DNA from 4 places in the Marichromatium sp. AB31 genome. Region 3 is predicted to be linked to each of the others. Evidence: predicted binding sites of a transcription regulator. Region 3 holds the regulator's gene; each other region holds the start of a gene.

Region 1 (5,219 bases), on a different contig from region 3:
GCCCCAGCCCGGCGGGACCGTGGTGCGGACCTCCAGTGCCACCTCGGAGGCGAGCAGCAGTGCGAGACTCTCCCACGCCGGTTCGCCCGAGCCGATCACCCCGGTGAGCGCCGGGTAGTCGTCGGCGAGCGCCTTGATGTCGAGCGCGACCCAGTCGACCAGCGGCAGGATCCGCCGCAGTCGTTGCGGGTAGGCGCCGCCGGTGTGCAGCCCGACCTTGAAGCCGAGCGCGCGTGCGGCGCGCATCGCCGCGCCGAGCGCGCCCTGCACGGTCGGCTCGCCGCCGCTGAACACCACCGCGTCGAGCAGTCCTCGGCGATCCTCCAGGAAGCCCATCACCTGGTCCCAGGCAATCGTCTCCCCGTCGCCCGCGTCCTGCTCGAGCAGGTGGCCGTTGTGACAGTAGCGACAGCGCCAGGGGCAGCCCTGACAGTAGATCACCGCAGCCAGCTCACCCGGGTAGTCGATGGTGGTCAGCGGGGTCAGGCCGCCGACGCGCAGCGCGTCGGCTTCGGCTCGGTCGTGCATGCCGGGGTCAGGCCGCGGCGCGCTCACTGTCCTTGCGATCGGTGGGGTTCTCGGTGAAGTAGCGACGCTGGGCGTGCTCGGCGCGCTTGCCGCCGTTGAACGCCGAGACCGGACGGTGATAGCCCATCACGCGGGTCCAGACCTCGCACTGAGTGCGCTCTTCGGGCTTGAGTTCGATGTTGGTGTCGGTCATTGCGTGGCTCCTTGGTCGATGCGGTTGCAAGTGGCCCTTGCGGGCTTGTTCGGGTCGATGCCGCGCCCCCGCCGGGGGCGCGGCGTCCGCCGTGAGGCGGGGATGAGCTGAGCGGCGGCTTAGCAGCTGCAGGCCTGGCTGGCGCGCTTGTGGGCGATCAGCTCCTCGTCGCACAGCGGGCAGAACTCGTGCTCGCCGGAGATATAGCCGTGCTTGGGGCAGATCGAGAACACCGGGGTGATGGTGATGTAGGGCAGACGGAAGTTCTCCAGCGCGCGGCGCACCAGACGCTTGCAGGCGTCGGTCGAGGAGATCTGCTCGGCCATGTAGAGGTGCAGCACGGTGCCGCCGGTGTACTTGCTCTGCAGCGCTTCCTGCTTGTCCAGTGCCTCGAAGGGATCGTCGGTGTAGCCGACCGGCAGCTGCGAGCTGTTGGTGTAGTAGGGCGTCTCCTCGGTGCCGGCCTGGATGATCGCCGGGTAGCGCTTCTTGTCCTCGCGGGCGAAGCGATAGGTGGTGCCCTCGGCCGGCGTCGCCTCGAGGTTGTACATGCTGCCGGTGCTCTCTTGGAACTCGACCATGCGGGCGCGCACGTGGTCGATGAGACGGCAGGCGAGGGCATGACCCTGCGGCGTGGTGATGTCCTCGGCGTCCTTGGTGAAGTTGCGCACCATCTCGTTGATGCCGTTCACGCCGATGGTGGAGAAGTGATTGCGCAGGGTGCCGAGATAGCGCTTGGTGTAGGGGAAGAGCCCGGCGTCCATGTGACGCTGGATCACCTTGCGCTTGATCTCGAGGCTGTTGCGGGCGATCTCGAGCAGCTCGTCGAGACGTGCGAGCAGGCCCTGCTCGTCACCCTGATGGGTGTGACCGAGCCGCGCGCAGTTGATGGTGACGACGCCGAGCGAGCCGGTCTGCTCGGCCGAGCCGAACAGGCCGTTGCCGCGCTTGAGCAGTTCGCGCAGGTCGAGCTGCAGACGGCAGCACATCGAGCGCACCATGTTCGGCGAGAGCTCGGAGTTGATGAAGTTCTGGAAGTAGGGCAGGCCGTACTTCGCGGTCATCTCGAACAGTCGCTCGGCGTTCTCGCTCTCCCACGGGAAGTCCGGGGTGATGTTGTAGGTCGGGATCGGGAAGGTGAAGATCCGGCCCTTGGCATCGCCCTCGGTCATGACCTCGATGTAGGCACGATTGATCATGTCCATCTCGGTCTGCAGCTCACCGTAGGTGAACGGCTGCTCCTCGCCGCCGATCACCGGCACCTGCTCGCGCAGGTCCTCGGGGCACACCCAGTCGAAGGTGAGGTTGGTGAAGGGCGTCTGGGTGCCCCAGCGCGAGGGCACGTTGAGGTTGTAGATCAGTTCCTGGATGTACTGACGCACCTGCGCGTAATCGAGCCCGTCGACCCGCACATAGGGGGCCATGTAGGTGTCGAAGCTGGAGAACGCCTGGGCGCCGGCCCACTCGTTCTGCAGGGTGCCGAGGAAGTTGACGATCTGGCCGATGGCGCTCGACATGTGCTTGGGCGGCGCCGCCTCGACCCGGCCGGGCACGCCGTTGAGGCCCTCGGTGAGCAGGGTGCGCAGCGACCAGCCGGCGCAGTAGCCCGAGAGCATGTCGAGGTCGTGGATGTGCAGGTCGCCGTCGCGGTGGGCCTGGCCGATCTCGGGCGGGTAGACGTGGTTGAGCCAATAGTTGGCGATCATCTTGCCCGAGGTGTTGAGGATCAGCCCGCCGAGCGAGTAGCCCTGGTTGGCGTTGGCCGAGACGCGCCAGTCGGAGCGGTCGAGATATTCGTTGATCGAGCTGCCGACGTCGACCAGGGTGCGGCTGTCGTCGCGCAGCTTCTTGTGCTGCTCGCGATAGACGATGTAGGCACGCGCGGTCTCGAAGTGGTTGGCGCTGATCAGGGTCTGCTCGATGATGTCCTGGATGCCCTCGATATCGGGGCTGCGACCGTCGTTGCTGCGGTGTGCCAGCACCTTGATCACCTGAGCGGTGAGCAGCCGCGCCTCGGCGGCGTCGAACTCGCCACTGGCCTGGCCGGCGCGCAGGATCGCCGACTCGATCTTGGACACATCGAAACGCACCTCCGTGCCGTCACGCTTGAGCGCGCGGGTAGGGATCGAGGGGAGGTCGGTCTGCGTCGTGTCCATGAAAAGCGGTCTCTCTGGTGGTTGGCACAAGATATTGTGGCGCGAACTATAGCGCCAACAAGATGATGTGTATAGCTCTCTTGTCGTTTTTGTTTTTATTGATTTGCATCAATATTTTTGGGTTGCTTTTCTGACGGCTTTTGACAATTGGACAGTCTCTGTTCAGTGTTGCTTGCTTGACAGCTGTGCCCTTAATGCGCACAGTTCTTGGTTTCCTGTCATTTTCGGCCCAAGGTCCGGAGTCTCGTTTCCGGTCCATGTCGTCGCCGCGTTCGCGGCCCCGGCGCAACCCACAGACGGCCATGCATCGCAAGCTCTACATACAGACCTACGGCTGCCAGATGAACGAGCACGACTCCGCGCGCATCGCGGATCTGCTGCGTGTCTCCGCTGGCATGGAGCTCGTCGAGCGTCCCGAGGACGCCGATGTGCTGCTGCTCAACACCTGCTCGATCCGCGAGAAGGCGCAGGAGAAGGTCTTCTCCCAGCTCGGACGCTGGCGCCCCTGGAAGACGCGACGCCCCGAGCTGGTGATCGGCGTCGGTGGCTGCGTGGCCAGTCAGGAGGGCGAGGCGCTGCGTGAGCGCGCGCCCTTCGTCGACCTGGTGTTCGGCCCCCAGACCCTGCACCGGTTGCCGCAGATGCTGCGCGCGCTGGACGCGGGTGAGCCGCCACAGGTCGATGTCTCCTTCCCCGAGATCGAGAAGTTCGACCGCCTGCCGGCGCCGAGCGTCTCCGGGCCGAGCGCCTTCGTCTCGGTGATGGAGGGGTGCTCGAAGTACTGTACCTATTGCGTGGTGCCCTACACCCGCGGCGAGGAGATCAGTCGTCCGTTCGACGACGTGATCGCCGAGGTCGCCGGGCTGGCCGAGCGTGGGGTACGCGAGGTCAATCTGCTGGGGCAGAACGTCAACGCCTATCAGGGACCGATGCACGAGCCGGCCGGTGAGTGCGCCGACCTGGCGCTGCTGGTCCATTATGTCGCGGCGATCGATGGCATCGAGCGCATCCGCTTCACCACCAGCCACCCGCTGGCCTTCTCCGATGCGCTGATCGAGGCCTTCGCCGAGGTGCCGCAGCTGGTCGATTTCCTTCACCTGCCGGTGCAATCGGGTTCCGATCGGGTGCTCGAGGCGATGAAGCGCGGCCATACCGCGAGCGAGTATCGCGACAAGATCGCGCGGCTGCGCGCGGTGCGCCCCGATATCTGCATCTCCTCGGACTTCATCGTCGGCTTCCCCGGCGAGACCGAGGCGGACTTCGACGCGACCCTGGCGCTGGTCGACGAGATCGGCTTCGACCACAGCTACAGCTTCATCTACAGCCGGCGGCCCGGGACACCGGCGGCCGACTACCCGGACGATGTCCCGCTGGAGGTCAAGAAACACCGCCTGGAGCGCCTCCAGCGGCGCATCGACACCAATGCCCAGCGCATCAGCCGACAGATGGTCGGCACGGTGCAGCGGGTGCTGGTCGAGGGACCCTCGCGCAAGGATCCCTTCCAGCTCGCCGGCCGTACCGAGAACAATCGGGTGGTCAACTTCACCGGGGACCCGGCGCTGATCGGCGACTTCGTCGACCTGATCATCACCGAGGCCCTGCCCAATTCACTGCGTGGGCGTCTGGACGTCTAGGATCGCTTGTCTACTCAACCCGAAACTCTCGATCTGGAACTCGAACCCGAGGATAACCTCCGTCTGGCCAACCTCTGCGGTCAGTTCGACCAGCACCTGCGTCAGCTCGAGCGGCGCCTCGGCATCGAGATCGGCAACCGTGGCACGAGCTTCCGCCTGATCGGCGAGCGCGATGCCGTGCGCCTCGCCGAGCAATTGTTGCAGTCGCTCTACCGCGAGGCCGCCGAGACCACGCTGACCCCGGAGTCGATCCATCTCGCGCTCCAGCAATCGGGCGCCGATGCCCTGCTCGAACAGGCCGGGGCGCGGCTGCCCGAGGTGGTGATCCGCACCAAGCGCGGGCTGATCAAGGGGCGCGGTCCCAGCCAACAGGCCTATCTGCACGCCATCCTCAACCACGACATCAACTTCGGGGTGGGACCGGCCGGTACCGGCAAGACCTATCTGGCGGTGGCCTGCGCGGTCGAGGCGCTGGAGTCCGACCGGGTGCGCCGGGTGCTGCTGGTGCGCCCCGCGGTCGAGGCCGGCGAGCGTCTGGGGTTTCTCCCCGGCGATCTGGCGCAGAAGATCGATCCCTATCTGCGCCCGCTCTATGACGCGCTGTTCGAGATGCTCGGCTTCGAGAAGGTCAACAAGCTGATCGAGCGCAACGTCATCGAGGTCGCGCCGCTGGCCTATATGCGCGGGCGCACCCTCAACGAGTCCTTC
Region 2 (5,219 bases), on a different contig from region 3:
ACGCAGGCCACGGTATCGACCCCGTGCTCCTTGAACATCGGTACCAGCTGGTTGTAGCGCGGCACGTGCGAGGAGGAGCAGGTGGGGGTGAAGGCACCCGGCAGCGAGAACACCACCACGGTCTTACCGGCAAAGATCTCGTCGGTGGTCAGGTCGACCCACTCGTGTCCGCTACGGGTGTGGAAGGTGACCTGAGGAACGCGGCTTCCGGTGCGATCTTGCAACATGTGTCGATTCTCCATGGTTGTCGCTGTGGGATTTGGGTCAAAAGTTCTTGAGCGATCGTCGCGCCCCCGAAGAGGATGGCGTGTCGACGGTGCTAAGATTACGTCCTGATGGCCGATGCGTGAAATGGATAATAAAAATTGATCTGATTGTCTGAGACGATCGTTCGGCTCGGTCTGGCGCACACCTGATCGTGTCTGTTGCCATCCAGACAGCACCGCTCACCCGCTGCGGTTCCGGCGACGCTCGGCGCACACCCACACTTAGGATGCGGCAGTTCCCCCTGTGAACCAAGGGGACTGCCCAAGCGATCGGCCAAGTGTGCGACGATCGGATCCTCCTCGACGGACGCAGGAGTCCCCCAGAATGACAGGTTCCGAGGATCCGAAGGTGCCCGCTCAGGACGAGATGGCACAAGACCTCTATGTACAGGCCAGACGGGCATTGGAGCGCGGCGATTTCGACCGGCTCGGTCGGTTGCTCGGGCAGGGTGAGATTGATCTCACCACGCTGACCGAGGAGCTGCGCATCTATCAGGCTGAGCTCGAGGTGCAGAACGCCGAGCTGCGCGAGGCCCAGGTCGCCTCCGAGCGCATGGCGCAGCGTTACAACACGCTGTTCTCGGCAATGCCGCTGGCGCAGCTGGTGGTCGATGGTAACGGCCTGGTGCTCGATGCCAATGCGCTTGCCGAGCAGCTGTTCGGGCTGGGCAATCGGCATCTGCGTCATCATTTCCTGCAGCGATTGGTGATCCCGCTCGATCGTGAGCGGCTGGCCTCGGCGTTGAGTCGGGCGCGACAGAGCGAGGGCGAGGTGGTCGAGGGGGTGCACTTCCTCGCCGATGGCGGTGATGTCTTCGGTGGCGAGCTGCACATGGCGCGACTGGCCGTCGACGCCGACGAGCCGTCGCAGTTCGTTTGCGCGGTGCTCGATCTGAGCAAGCTGCTGCGCCAGCAGGATGCGCTGCGCCGCTCCGAGGAGAAGCTCGAGTTCCTCGCCCATCACGACACCCTCACCCACCTGCCCAATCGCACCCTGCTCAACGACCGGCTCGCCCAGGGGGTGAGTCGCGCCCACCGTCATCATGGGGTGATGGCGGTGCTGTTCGTCGATCTCGACCGCTTCAAGATCATCAACGACCGCTATGGTCATGGCGCCGGCGACGAGCTGCTGCGCGAGGTGGCCGAGCGGATGCAAGGCCAGCTGCGCGACAGCGACACCCTGGCGCGGGTCGGCGGCGACGAGTTCGTGGTGTTGCTCGAGGACGCCGACTGCGCGCGGCGCGCCGGACGGGTGGCCAACCGGTTGCTGCAGGTCTTCGGCCCGCCCTTCCAGGTCGGCAGGGAACGCTTCCAGGTCAGCGCCAGCATCGGCATCAGCCTCTATCCGGTCGATGGCACCGATCCGGACACCCTGCTCAGGCACGCCGACATCGCCATGTACGAGGCCAAGTCGCGCGGGCGCAACGACTTCCAGTTCTTCCATGCCGACATGGCCGGCGGCGTGGTCGCGCAGCTCGAGCTGGTGCACGCGCTGCGCGGCGCGCTGCGCCGGCACGAGTTCGTGCTCTATTTCCAACCCCAGATCGATCTCGGCAGCGGTCGCCTGCTCGGGGTGGAGGCGCTGCTGCGCTGGCACCACTCCCGTCAGGGCCTGTTGCCGCCGGCGCGCTTCATCGCCCTGGCCGAGGAGATCGGCGTGCTCGGCGAGGTCGGCGACTGGGTGCTGGAGACGGCCTGCGCCCAGCTCGCCGCCTGGCGCAACAGCGGGCTGGAGGTGCCGCGCATGGCCGTCAATCTGGTGTTGCAGCAGCTCGAGCAGGCGCATTTCGTCGAGCGTGTCGAGGGGGTGTTGCAGCGCTATCAGCTGTCGCCCGGGGCGTTGCAGCTGGAGGTCACCGAGGCGATGCTGATGCGTCAGGCCGAGCGCGCGCTGGCGCACCTGCATGCGCTGCGCGCGCTCGGCGTCGGCATCGCGGTCGATGACTTCGGTACCGGCTACTCCTCGCTCGGGCGCATCCATCGACTGCCGATCGACCAGCTCAAGATCGATCGCTCCTTCGTCGGTGACATCGGTCGTGACTCGGCCGACGAGACCACGGTGCGCTCCATCATCGGTCTCGGCAAGACCCTGGGCCTGGAGGTGCTCGCCGAGGGGATCGAGTGCGACGACCAGGTGCTCTTCCTGGCGCGCGAGGGTTGTCGGGCGGGGCAGGGATTTCTCTACGGACGGCCGGTCTCGGCGCGCGAGATCCTCGAGACCTATGGCCGTTGATCCTCGTGCAGTTGAATATTAGCGAATATTGATTGACGTCAACGCTGTCGTCTCGGGCGCGGCCTAGGCTAGCCCCGAGGACGGCCTCAGGCGACGTCCTCCGGCCCTTGGCCAGGGATGACGCCTGGGCCGGGTCCACGGGTCGCGGTTCCCTGTCGCGACCGCGCCGCCTGCCCCAGGGACGGGGGCCGGTGGCGTTTCCCTGAATCATCTATGGGAGTTGAGCGATGACGCGCATGAAACGACTGATGCTTGCAGCCACCGTCGCGGGTGTCTCCGCGCTCGGTTCCATGTCCGCCAACGCCTTCTGGGGCTGGGGGCCGTTCGGGATGTTCCCGGGTGGCTGGGGCGGTCCCTGGGGTGGCCCCTGGTATGGCGGCGCGCCTTATTACGGCTATCACCATCCCTATGGCTACGGCTATCCCTATCACGCCCCCTATGGCGCCTGGGGTGCCCCCTACGGTTGGGGCGCGCCGGTCTACGGTCAGCCCTACTACGGCTACCCCGCCGCCAACCAGCCGACGGCCAGCAACGACTGAGTCAGCCCGTGCGCCCCGCCCGCCGGCGGGGCGCTGTCATCGTCGCCCGCGCGGCTGCTATCATCCCCGCCACACGCACCGACGGCGGTCCCGCCAGGCCGCCGTCCGCACCCTGTGGAGGTCTGCGCCATGCGCATCCTGGTGGGGGACATCGGGGGCACCAAGACGGCGCTCGCCATCGCCGCGCCGGACGCCGGCGGTGGTCTCGTGCTGCACCATCCCGAACGCTATCCGAGTGCCGAGCATGCGGGGCTCGAGTCGATCGTGCGCCATTATCTGGTCACGCACGCGGTCTCCTGCAGCGGTGCGGCGTTCGCCATCGCCGGCCCGGTGTCGGGGCGCCGCAGCCAGGTCACCAACCTGACCTGGCAGATCGACGCCGATGCCCTCGAGCGGGCGCTCGGTCTCTCGCGAGTGTTGTTGCTCAACGACCTCGAGGCGGTGGCCTGGGGAATCGCGGCGCTGGCGCCGGAGGATGTCTGCGAGCTCCAGCCGGGTGAGCCCGGGGCCGTCGGCAACCGCTGCGTGATCGCCGCCGGGACCGGGCTCGGCGAGGCCGGTCTGTTCTGGGACGGACATCGCCATCATCCCTTCGCCACCGAGGGCGGGCACGCCGAGTTCGCCGCGACCGATGCCCGTGAATGGGCGCTGCGTGAATTCCTCCGGCGCCGTCACGCCCGGGTGAGCTGGGAGCGGCTGGTCTCCGGGATGGGCATCAGCGCCCTCCACGCCTTCTGTTGCGAGTACGCCGGCGGGCGGTCACCGCAACCCGTGCTCGAGCCGGCCGCGGTCGCCGCCGGCGCGCGCGAGGGCGATGCCCGCTGTGTCGAGACGATGGCGCTGTTCTTCCGTCTCTATGGACGCGAGGCCGGCGACCTGGCGCTCAAGCAGATGGCGCTCGGCGGGGTCTATCTCGGCGGCGGCATCGCCCCGCGCAACCTCGAGGCGCTGCGTGCCAGCGCCTTCCTCGATGGCTTTCTCGACAAGGGGCGGATGCGCGGGTTGATGACGCGCATGCCGGTGCGGGTGATCCTGCAGCCGCAGGTGGCGCTGCTCGGTGCGGCGCGCGCCTGGCAGGATGATCAGTCGCCCGGGCGGCCCGTCGTGGCAGCCGGGTGAGGTCAACGACGAGTGCGCGCCGCGAGCGCGCGTCACAGGAGAACAACCTTTGAGCCAGCAACTGAAGATCACCGGGATGAGCTGTCAGCACTGCGAGCGTCGCGTCCGCGAGGCGCTGGTCGCGGTCGCCGGGGTCGAGTCGGTGAGCATCGACCTCGCGGCCGGTCGCGCGCGGGTGGAGGGCGCGGTCGAGTCCGCCACCCTGATCGCCGCCGTGGAGGCTGCCGGCTACCAGGCCGAGCCCTGCTGAGTGCGCTCATCCGCGCGCCCGCCCGGGGCGCGCATCCTGCGCTAACACGTCTTTCAATACGCCCTCGCCAGTTCGTGCCGGCGGGGGCGTCGTTCGTCATGGAGAACCTGGAGAATCTGTCGTATGTCGAGTCGTGAACGGATCGGTGCCTGGATCGAGTCCGATCCCGTCCAGCGCGTGATCATCGCGCTGATCGTCCTCAACGCCGTCACCCTGGGGTTGCAGACCTCGCCGGCGTTGGTCGCCGGCTTCGGCGGCGTGCTGCACCTGATCGATCAGGCGGTGCTCGCGGTGTTCGTGGTCGAGATCCTGCTCAAGCTCTATGCGCGGGGGGGGCGCTTCTTCGCCAGTGGCTGGAACCTGTTCGACTTCACCGTGGTGGCCATCGCCCTGGTCCCGGCCAGCGGACCGCTGGCGGTGTTGCGCGCGCTGCGCGTGCTGCGGGTGCTGCGACTGATCTCGATGGCGCCGCGACTGCGCTTCGTGGTCGAGGCGTTGCTCAAGGCGCTGCCCGGGATCTCCTCGATCGCGCTGCTGATGCTGATCCTCTTCTACGTCTTCGCGGTGATGGCCACCGGGCTGTTCGGCGAGCGCTTCCCGGAGTGGTTCGGCGGGCTCGGCGCCTCCATGTACACCCTGTTTCAGGTGATGACCCTGGAGAGCTGGTCGATGGGGATCGTGCGTCCGGTGATGGCGGCCTATCCGCTGGCCTGGCTGTTCTTCATCCCCTTCATCCTCATCGCCACCTTCACCATGCTCAACCTGTTCATCGGCATCATCGTCGACACCATGCAGACACTGCACGATGCCCA
Region 3 (5,219 bases):
GGCACCAGCAGGTTGGCCTGGGCGCCGGGGGCGGTACGCGCGCGCTTGAGACCGGGGTTGAGTCGCTTGAGGGTGGCCAGTTCGACGCCGCTGGCGCTGGCGAGCTTGGCCAGCTCGACCGCGCCCGGGGTGCGGATCAGCTCGAGCTGGGGGCGATCGGGGAGCGGCGGCAGGGCCAGGCCGTATTGCCCGGGGGTGGCGACCAGACGCGCGGTGGCGAGGATCTGCGGCACATAGTCGCGGGTCTCGGTGGGCAGTTGCAGCGACCAGAAGTCGGTCGGCTTGCCCTGGCGGCGATTGCGCTCAACGGCGTTGGCCACGCAGCCGGGGCCACAGTTGTAGGCGGCCATGGTGAGCGCCCAGTCGCCGTCGAACTGGGCGTTGAGCTGTTCGAGATAGTCGAGCGCGGCGCGGGTCGAGGCGAGCACGTCGCGCCGCTCGTCGTACCACTGGTCCTGGCGCAGTCCCATCGCACGTCCGGTATAGGGCATGAACTGCCAGATCCCGGCGGCGGCCTTGGACGAGGTGGCACCGGGGTTGTAGCGGCTCTCGACCTGGGGCAGCAGCGCCAGCTCCATCGGCAGGCCGCGCCGTGCGATCTCGTCGACGATCAGGCGCAGATAGGGGCGGGCGCGGTCATTGAGTCGGGTGAGATAGCGCGGATCGCGCTTGAAGCGTGCGATGACCGCCTCGACCCGCGGGTTGTGCTGGTCTTGCAGCCGCATGCCGGCGCGCACCCGCGTCCACAGGTTGCCACCGCCGCCGGTGGTCGCGAGACCCTTGCCGCTGTCGGTGGCCTCGAGGCTGCTGATATCGACCGCGGGTCGGACGAAGCCGTATTCGCGGGCCGAGACGATCTGGGGGCGTGCGTCCGAGTCCTGTTCGGCGCGGGTGAGTGGTGAGTCCTTGACGCAGCCCGAGAGGACGGGCGCGAGCAACAGGGGCAGCGCGCACAGCGTGCGTGCCAGACGTGAAACATCAGGCATTGAATCCCCGGGAGGCGTTAAGTGTTTGTAAAGCAGGATTTTTTGAATTTTCGCGCGTCATCATAAGCCAAACCCGGGGGGGATTTCCAGACCCGAGGTCGGGAATTGGGTGCGCCTGAGGAGACGACAGCGCGGGGCCGCTGCGGTTACCATGACCGCCTCGAAGAGGCTGCCGCATGACTGCTTGCAAGGGGCCAGACTCCCCGCTCGCCCAACTCCAGCGCTGGTATCGCTCGCCGCTCGGCACCGAGCTGGCGCGGCTCGAGTGCGCCTGCGTACAGCAGTTGCTGCATGACACCTTCGGCTATTATCTGGTGCAGGTCGGCGTCACCGAGAGCTTCCGCGACGCACTCGCCACCAGCCGGATCCGGCATCGCATCGCCATGCCCTGCGATCCGCCGCCGCTGGCCCGGGCCCCGGCGATCGTCGGACGGGCCTCGCAGTTGCCGTTGGCCTCCGACAGCATCGACGCGCTCTTCCTGCCCCATACCCTCGACTTCTCGCCCGACCCGCAGGCGGTGCTGCGCGAGGCCGAGCGTACCCTGATCCCCGAGGGACGACTCATTGTCATCGGCTTCAACGCCCTCAGCACCTGGGGCTTGCGCGCTCTGCTGCGTGGCGCGCGAGGGCCGGCACCCTGGTGCGGTCGCTTTCGTACCCATTATCAGATGGAGGCCTGGTTGTCCGATCTCGGTTTTGCGCTCGAACGGCGCGAGTTCCTGATGTTCCGTCCCCCCCTGACCCGGGCGCTCGGCCCCGGCGGGCCGCGTATCGAGACCCTGGGGCGGCGTCTGCTGCCGGCGCTCGGCGGGGTCTATGTGCTGCGCGCGGTCAAGCGGGTGTCGACGCTCACCCCGCTGCGTCCGTCGTGGCGGGGTCGCCGACAATTGTTGCCGGGACGGGTTGAACCGACCGCACGGAGGAATCCACATGTCTGAGGCGGTGCACGCCTATACCGATGGCGCCTGCAAGGGCAATCCCGGCCCCGGCGGCTGGGGGGTGCTGCTGTGCTGGGGCGAGGCCGAGAAGAGCCTTTGCGGCGGCGAGCGCGAGACCACCAACAACCGCATGGAGTTGATGGCGGTGATCATGGCGCTGGAGTCGCTCAGGCGGTCGAGCGAGATCGAGATCACCACCGACTCGCAGTACGTCAAGCGCGGGGTGGGCGAGTGGATGCCGCGTTGGAAGCGCAACGGCTGGCGGACCGCCAGTCGCCAGCCGGTGAAGAACCGTGACCTGTGGGAGCGGCTCGATGCCGCGCTCGCCGACCATCAGGTGCGTTGGCACTGGGTCAAGGGGCATGCCGGCCACCCCGGCAACGAACGCGCCGATCAGCTCGCCAATCAGGGTATCCCGAGGTAGATGGCCATGCAGCAGACACGTCAGATCGTGCTCGATACCGAGACCACGGGTCTCGACCCGCAGGACGGGCATCGCATCATCGAGATCGGCTGTGTGGAGCTGGTCGACCGACGCCTGACCCGCAACAACTTCCATTGCTATATCCAGCCCGATCGCGAGATCGATGCCGGCGCGGTCGAGGTGCACGGCATCACCAACGACTTTCTCGCCGACAAGCCGCGCTTCGGCGAGGTGGCCGAGGCCTTTCTCGACTATGTGCGCGGCGCCGAGCTGATCATCCATAACGCCGCGTTCGATGTCGGGTTCCTCGACCACGAGCTGCGGCTGTGGCAGCCGGAGGCGCCGCGCATCGAAGCGCTGTGCTCGGTCACCGATACCCTGATGATGGCGCGCCGCCTCCATCCGGGACAGCGCAACAGCCTCGATGCGCTGTGCAAGCGCTACGACGTCGACAACTCGCAGCGCGACCTGCACGGCGCCCTGCTCGACGCCGAGATCCTCGCCGATGTTTATCTGGCGATGACCGGTGGGCAGGTGAAGCTCGGGCTCGGCGAGGTCGAGACGGCGGGCGAGGGCGCTCAGGGCGCGACCGGGGAGCACGGCCGGATCAGCGCCGAGCGCCCGCCGTTGCGGGTGGTGCGGGCCGATGAGCGCGCGCTCGGGGCGCATGCGGCGCGGCTCGATGCGATCGACAAGGCGAGTGCCGAGGGCTGTCTGTGGTTGCGCGAGCCGGGTTGAGCGGCGGTGTTCCGTGTGCCGGGGCGTGAGTTGCGCTCACCCCCGCTCGCGTCTCAGTGGAGCGGTCCGCGCGCGCCTGAGGGGAGGCGGACTCGGTCGCTCCAGTGCGCTCAGCGCTGCTGGTTCTGGCGTCGGCCCTGACCGTTGCCGCCGACCAGCGCCTCGAGCGCGGGCAGGTCGAGCAGTTCGATGTGCTTGCGGTCGACGCGCATCAGGCCGTCGTCCTGGAAGCGGGTGAACAGCCGGCTGACGGTCTCCACCGCGAGCCCGAGATAGTTGCCGATCTCGTGGCGCGACATGCTGAGATAGAAGTCGGAGGGCGAGAGCCCGCGTTTGTGCAGGCGCTGCGAGAGGCTGAGCAGGAAGGCGGCGAGACGCTCCTCGGCGTTCTTCTTGCCGAGCAGCAGCAGCATGTCGGTGTCGTGACCGATCTCCTTGCTCAGCAGCCGGTACATCTGATGCTGCAGACTGGGGATGGAGCAGGTGAGCTCCTCGAGTCGCTGGAAGGGGATCTCGCAGATCGCCGAGGTCTCGAGCACCTTGGCCGAACAGGCGTGCTCATCCTTGTCGATGGCGTCGAGACCGATGATCTCGCCGGGCAGGTGAAAACCGAGTACCTGCTCGCCGCCCTCGGGGCTGGGGGCGAAGGTCTTCACCGAGCCGGTCTTGACCACGTAGAGCGAACGGAAACGATCTCCGTCGCGAAACAGGAAATCCCCCCGATGGAGCGGTCGGGTGCGCTTGACGATGTCGTCGAGGCGCTCGACGTCCTCCTGTGTCAGCCCCATGGGCAGACACAGGGATGAGAGCGTGCAATTCTTGCATGCGACCCGAATCGTCTCTAACGAAACCACTTTTCGCTGGCTCACGACAACACACCTTTCCGCCGACTCACCCGGAATGAGTGGTCGTATTGATCTGGATCAAATATCTTCTTTTTTAACCGGAACCATCCTGGATTACAAGCCGGTTAACGTGTCGGCGTACTCGTCATGGCGACGATTACCCACAAAAAAACCGCGCCAGGACTGGCGCGGCTTCTTGTCGGCGCTGCGCTGAGCGCAGCTGCGGATTACTTGGAGCCGCTCTCCGCAGGGGCTGCCGGCGCGGCCGGTGCGCCGTAAGGCGCATAGGGGACGCCACCGTAGTAGGGCGCGCCGTAGCCGTAGGGTGCGCCGTAGCCGTAAGGTGCGCCATAGCCGTAGGGGCCGTAACCGCCGTAGTAGGGGTAGTCGTAGCCATAGCCGTAGCCACGGCCCCAGCCGCGCCCGCGGCCCCAGCCGCGCCCGCCGCCGCTCATGTTCATGTTGAAGTCGCCCCAGCCGTCTCCGAACATGTCGTTGAACCAGTCACCCCAGCCGGAGCCGTAGCCGGGGCCGTAGCCACCCCAGCCGGGGCCGCCCCACCATGCCTGGGCGGTGTTCATCGAGAAGGCAGCGGTACCGGTGATGGCAGCGATACCGATCACTTTCGCAAGCTTATGCATATTGCCACTCCTGACTATTGAAATGCTTCAGCCGTTGTGGTCCGCCCGCCGGGGCGGAGGGGCGCGTCGGTCTGCGAGACGAGGCGCAAGCGGAATATACGCGGCACGCCTGGCTTTGTGAAGGCGACGGGGTGGCGAATCGTGTACGTCGGGTCGGGCTCGGCAACCCATGATGCGCCGCGGATTGAGCCGAGCACGCGATTTTGGTAGTTTGTCCGGGCATTCGGGCGACCGCCCTCGACTCCCTCCTGCTTCCATATGACAAAGTATATTTTCATCACCGGCGGTGTTGTCTCATCGCTGGGAAAAGGCATTTCCTCGGCATCGCTCGGCGCACTCCTCGAGGCGCGTGGCCTGAAGGTCACGATGATCAAGCTCGACCCCTACATCAACGTCGATCCGGGCACCATGAGCCCGTTTCAGCACGGTGAGGTCTACGTGACCGATGATGGGGCCGAGACCGATCTCGATCTGGGCCACTATGAGCGTTTCCTGCGCACCCGCATGGGTCGCAACAACAACTTCACCACCGGCCAGATCTACGAGAGCGTGCTGCGCAAGGAGCGCCGCGGCGAGTATCTGGGCCGCACCGTGCAGGTCATCCCGCACATCACCGACGAGATCAAGCAGAGCATCCGGCTCGGCGC
Region 4 (5,219 bases), on a different contig from region 3:
GGGGTCGCGGCGGCAGGCGTCGATCGCCTCGCGCCATACCCGGGTGACCTGGGTGACGTAGCGGGTGCTGCGCTGGCGTCCCTCGATCTTTATCGCGCTCACCCCGGAGGCGATGATATCGGGGAGGATCTCCATGGTGTTGAGGCTGGTCGGCTCCTCGATGGCATAGCGCAGCTTGCCGTTGACCTGATAGCGACCCTTGCAGATGGTCGGATAGCCGGCCGGCTCGCCGTGACCGCGGCGTTCGAGCAGCACCCCGCCGAGGCGCGTCTCCTGGCCCTCGGCGGTGTCGATCCACTCGACGTGGGAAGCCGGCGAGCAGGCGCCGAAGGTATTGGGCGACTGGCCGGTGGCATAGGAGGAGAGCAGGCAGCGGCCCTCGACCATCACGCACAGGCTGCCGAAGCCGAAGATCTCGACCGGTACGTCGCAGCGTTCGATCAGGTGTGCGACCTGGGCGAGCGAGAGCACGCGCGGCACCACCACGCGCTTGATACCGAACTGGCGGTGCATGAAGTTGATCGCCGCCGGGTTGGTCGCCGAGCCCTGCACCGAGAGGTGCAGGTTGAGCTGCGGGTGCGTGTTGGCGGCATAGTCGAGCACGCCCATGTCGGCGGCGATCATGGCGTCGACGCCGAGATCGGCGGCGCGGTCGACCGCCGCGCTCCAGCGCTCCCAGCCATTCGGTTGGGCATAGGTATTGACGGCGACCAGCACCTTGACGTTGCGATCGTGCGCGTAGCGCAGGCCGTCACGGATCTGCTTGTCGCCGAAGTTCAGGCCGGCGAAGTGACGGGCGTTGGTATCGTCGCGAAAACCGATGTAGACGGCGTTGGCGCCGTTGTCGACGGCGGCCTTCAGCGCCGGCAGGTTGCCGGCGGGACAGACGAGTTCCATGGTGGATGGTCTCCAGCGAGTCAGGCGGTACTTGCAAGTTTGCGGCAGGACGAGGGCGTGATCAGGTCACCCTGTCGGGTGCCGCGCCGATACAGCTCGGCTTCGATGCCGTTGAGCACGGCCCATTTCTGGCTACACCAGTCGGGGGCGAGCAGGATATCGCGCGAGGCGGTGCCGGTGACCCGGTGGAAGGTCACCTCGGGCGGGGTGCGCTCGATGATGTCGGCGCAGGTGTCGACGTAGTCCTCCAGCGCGAGCGGCTGGTAGTGACCGCGTCGCCAGTCGACCGCCAGGCGGGTGTGGCGCACGACGTGGAGGGCGTGCAGCTTGAGTCCTTCGACACCGACGCCGAGCACGCGCTCGAGGCTCTCGATGGCGTGGTTGCGTCCCTCGCCGGGGAGACCGACGATGAGATGGGCGCAGACCGGGATGCCGCGGCGGTGTGCTGCCTGCACCGCGCGCTGGTAGTCGGCGAAGGTGTGACCGCGGTTGACGCGCTCGAGGGTGCGATCATCGGCCGACTGCAGTCCGAGTTCGAGCCAGATCTCCTTGCCGCGGGCGCGATAGCGCGCGAGCAGGTCGAGCACCGCCTCGGGCACGCAGTCGGGGCGGGTGCCGATCGACAGCCCGATGACATCGGGGTGGACGAGCGCGCTGTCGTAGCGCTCGCGCAGCGCGTCGATCGGGTCGTAGGTATTGGTGTAGGCCTGGAAGTAGGCCATGAAGCGGCGCGCCCCGGTGCGCTTGGCGAGCACGGTGCGGCCCGACTCGATCTGCTCGGCGATCGAGGGCGGCTCCTTGGCGTTGGGGCTGAAGGAGACGTTGTTGCAGAAGGTACAGCCGCCCCGGCCCTTGGTGCCGTCGCGGTTGGGGCAGGTGAAACCCGCGTTGAGGGCGAGTTTGTGCACCCGCTGACCATAGCGGTTCAGCAGATACTGTCCAAAGGTATTGACGCGATCGCTGAGGATGCGCTGTTGAGCTTGGGGCGGGGGCATCCGACTAAAGCTAACCGTGCTCGATGAATAACCGTTTGATCCAGATCAACGAATGGGCAATCCGGGATCCGGGGCGAAGGCCGACGCGGTGGTCGGGATCTGGGGCGGAGGCTGACCCCTGACAATCTCGGGGGCATGTTCGGGCCAGCTTTGCAGTACCATTTTGTAGTAATGCAAGAAAAACCCAATTCAAGAACTGGAACTTCATGATAGCCGAATCCCAGCCCCGCATCCGCGAGATCCCCTACAACTACACCTCGTACTCCGACCGCGAGATTGTCATCCGGTTTCTCGGCGAGCCCATGTGGCGGCTGATCGAGTCGCTGCGGGGGAGTCGACGGACCGGGCGATCGGCGCGGATGCTGTTCGAGGTGTTGGGCGACATGTGGGTGGTCTCGCGCAATCCCTATCTGCAGGAGGATCTGCTCGAGAATCTCGATCGTCGTCAGCTGCTGCTGCAGGCGATGCGTCACCGGCTCGATCAGTTCGAACAGCGACTCAACGACAATCAGCGTGCTGCCGAGCTGCTGGAGGCGGCGCGCGGTGCGGTCGCCCGGCTCGAGGACTGGTTCACCCAGGAGACGGCCCATCGCGACCGCTTGCGCAAGGCGCTTGCCGGCATCACCCACCCCGACAACCTCGACTTCGGCGGGCTGGCGCGGGTCTCGCACGCCACCGATGCCACCGACTGGCGCGTCGAGCTGCCCTTCGTGGTGATCTCCCCCGACAGCGAGGCCGAGGTCGCCGCCATCGTGCGCGCCTGCATCGACTGCGGTCTGTCGCTGATCCCGCGCGGTGGCGGCACCGGCTATACCGGTTCGGCGGTGCCGCTGCATCAGCACACCGCGGTGATCAACACCGAGAAGCTCGAGTCGCTCTCGGGCGTCGAGCGAATCGAGTTGCCCGGGGTCGAGGGCCGGGTGCCGACGGTGCGCTGCGGCGCCGGCGTAGTCACCCGGCGGGTCTCGGACCTGGCCGACAGCAACGGCCTGGCCTTCGCCGTCGACCCGACCTCGCAGGACGCCTCCTGCATCGGCGGCAACATCGCGATGAACGCCGGCGGCAAGAAGGCGGTGCTGTGGGGCACCGCGCTCGACAACCTCGCCTCGTGGCGGATGGTCACCCCGGATGCGCAGTGGCTCGAGATCGAGCGGCTCGATCACAACCTCGGGCGCATCCACGATCAGGCGCTGGTGCGCTTCCGTGTCTCGCGCTACGACACCGACGGGCGCACCCCGGTCGGTGAGCCCGAGATCCTGGAGATGCCCGGCGCCTCGTTCCGCAAGGTCGGGCTGGGTAAGGACGTCACCGACAAGTTCCTCTCCGGCCTCCCGGGGGTGCAGAAGGAGGGCTGCGACGGGCTGATCACCTCGGCGCGTTTCATCCTCCACCGCATGCCCGATCACGTGCGCACCGTGTGCATGGAGTTCTTCGGCACCGATCTCGATCTCGCGGTGCCGGCGATCGTCGAGATCAAGGACTATATCGAGTCCTTGCCCGAGGTGCTGGTCGCCGGGCTCGAGCACCTCGACGAGCGCTATGTGCGCGCCGTCGACTACAGCACCAAGGCCTCGCGCCGCGAGTTGCCGAAGATGGTGTTGATCGCCGATCTGGTCAGCGACGACGAGGCCGCGCTCGATGCCGCCGCGGCACGGGTGGTGGAGCTGGTGGGGGCGCGCGACGGCGAGGGCTTCATCGCCGTCAGCCCCGAGGCGCGCAAGCGTTTCTGGCTCGATCGCGCGCGCACCGCGGCGATCTCGCGCCACACCAACGCCTTCAAGATCAACGAGGACGTGGTCATCCCGCTCGATCGGCTCTCCGATTACAGCCGGGGCATCGAGCGGATCAACATCGAGCAGTCGATCCGCAACAAGGACGCGATCATGGCCGCGGTGCTCGACTACCTCGGCAGCGGACTGGAGGAGGCGCGGCGTGCCGGCGACTACGAGGTCTCGGAGGAGGACGTCGCCATCCTCGCGGCCAAGCGCGATGCCGCGCGCGAGGTGCTGGAGACGGCACGGGCGCGCTGGCGCGCGATCCTCGAACACCTCGAGGCCCCGGCCGCCGAACATCTCGAACTGCTTCACGAGAAGGAACGCGCGCGGGTGCGTGAAGGCGACACCCTGTTGGCGATGATGCTGCGTCGCGACCTGCGTCAGTCCTATGTCCGCGAGGTCGCCGCGCAGCTCAATGAGATCTTCTCCGGCAAGGACCTGGAGCGGGTGCGCACGCGTCTGGTCGAGATCCATCGCCGGTTGCGCGATTCGCGACTGTTCGTGGCGTTGCACATGCACGCCGGCGACGGCAACGTCCACTCCAACATCCCGGTGCACTCCTCGGACTACGCCATGCTCCAGGAGGCCGACGAGGTGGTGGCACGGATCATGGCGCTCGCCTCCGGGCTCGGCGGGGTGATCTCGGGCGAGCACGGCATCGGTCTGACCAAGCTGCAATATCTCGAACCCGAGAAGCTCGAGGCCTTCGTCGCCTACAAGGAACGGGTCGACCCGGAGCAGCGCTTCAACCGCGGCAAGCTGATGCCCGGTGCCGGGCTCGAGGGCGCCTATACGCCCTCGCTGCGGCTGGTGCAGCAGGAGGCGATCATCCTCGAGGAGACCGAGCTCGGCGCCCTCAACGACGACGTCAAGAACTGTCTGCGCTGCGGCAAGTGCAAGCCCAAGTGCATGACTCACGTGCCGCGCGCCAACCTGCTCTACTCGCCGCGCAACAAGATCCTCGCCACCGGGTTGATCATCGAGGCCTTCCTCTACGAGGAACAGACCCGGCGCGGGCTGTCGTTGCGTCACTTCGACGCGATGAACGACGTCGCCGATCACTGCACCGTGTGCCACAAGTGTCTCGCCCCCTGTCCGGTGAACATCGACTTCGGTGACGTCACCATGCGGCTGCGCCGCATCCTGGTCGCGCGCAAACGCAACCGCTTCTCCCCCGGGGCCTGGGCGGCAATGCGCTTTCTCAACGTCACCGATCCGCGGGCGATCCGTCTGCTGCGCACCGCGCTGGCACGCTGGGGCTTTGCCGGGATCAATCTCGGACACCGGGTGGCGCGGTTGCTGGGGCTGACACGCGCGCCCAGGCGTCATCCGGGGATCACCACCGGCAAGCCGAAGGCGGTCGGTCAGGTGGTCGAGCTGGTGGCGCGACCGATCCGGGTGGAGCTGCCCAAGCAGACCTTCCGCCAGGTGCTCGGGCTCGAGGACAAGACCCAGATCCCGATCCTGCGTGACCCCGGGATCACGCAGGAGGAGGCCGAGGCGGTGTTCTACTTCCCCGGCTGTGGCTCGGAGCGGCTGTTCTCCGACATCG

What was found. The regulator FNR, encoded in region 3, switches genes on or off when oxygen is low (the NO sensors DNR and NnrR bind a similar motif). The targets are predictions, from matches to a motif close to TTGATNTANATCAA.
Region 1: a site for FNR is predicted at 2,976-2,989, ahead of EBL84_RS02860 (ribonucleoside triphosphate reductase). Genes of this name have one in related genera too.
Region 2: a site for FNR is predicted at 2,528-2,541, ahead of EBL84_RS02315 (sulfur globule protein CV3). Genes of this name have one in related genera too.
Region 4: a site for FNR is predicted at 1,928-1,941, ahead of EBL84_RS10055 (TIGR01212 family radical SAM protein). Genes of this name have one in related genera too.

What each region holds. Positions count from the first base shown of each region.
Region 1 covers NZ_RHFI01000002.1:121,866-127,084, reverse strand. Annotated here, with positions in the region: gene EBL84_RS02870 (anaerobic ribonucleoside-triphosphate reductase activating protein) at 1-528, opposite strand, end outside; gene nrdD (anaerobic ribonucleoside-triphosphate reductase) at 536-721, opposite strand; gene EBL84_RS02860 (ribonucleoside triphosphate reductase) at 841-2,877, opposite strand; gene miaB (tRNA (N6-isopentenyl adenosine(37)-C2)-methylthiotransferase MiaB) at 3,180-4,511, shown strand; gene EBL84_RS02850 (PhoH family protein) at 4,518-5,219, shown strand, end outside.
Region 2 covers NZ_RHFI01000002.1:2,074-7,292, reverse strand. Annotated here, with positions in the region: gene EBL84_RS02325 (glutathione peroxidase) at 1-227, opposite strand, end outside; gene EBL84_RS02320 (bifunctional diguanylate cyclase/phosphodiesterase) at 592-2,499, shown strand; gene EBL84_RS02315 (sulfur globule protein CV3) at 2,736-3,038, shown strand; gene glk (glucokinase) at 3,168-4,157, shown strand; gene EBL84_RS02305 (heavy-metal-associated domain-containing protein) at 4,207-4,407, shown strand; gene EBL84_RS02300 (ion transporter) at 4,531-5,219, shown strand, end outside.
Region 3 covers NZ_RHFI01000006.1:32,647-37,865, forward strand. Annotated here, with positions in the region: gene EBL84_RS06460 (LysM peptidoglycan-binding domain-containing protein) at 1-986, opposite strand, end outside; gene EBL84_RS06465 (class I SAM-dependent methyltransferase) at 1,163-1,924, shown strand; gene rnhA (ribonuclease HI) at 1,917-2,348, shown strand; gene dnaQ (DNA polymerase III subunit epsilon) at 2,355-3,086, shown strand; gene fnr (fumarate/nitrate reduction transcriptional regulator Fnr) at 3,197-3,955, opposite strand; gene EBL84_RS17055 (hypothetical protein) at 3,897-4,145, shown strand; gene EBL84_RS06485 (sulfur globule family protein) at 4,159-4,572, opposite strand; gene EBL84_RS06490 (CTP synthase) at 4,831-5,219, shown strand, end outside.
Region 4 covers NZ_RHFI01000011.1:59,243-64,461, forward strand. Annotated here, with positions in the region: gene EBL84_RS10050 (peptidase U32 family protein) at 1-897, opposite strand, end outside; gene EBL84_RS10055 (TIGR01212 family radical SAM protein) at 918-1,892, opposite strand; gene EBL84_RS10060 (FAD/FMN-binding oxidoreductase) at 2,099-5,219, shown strand, end outside.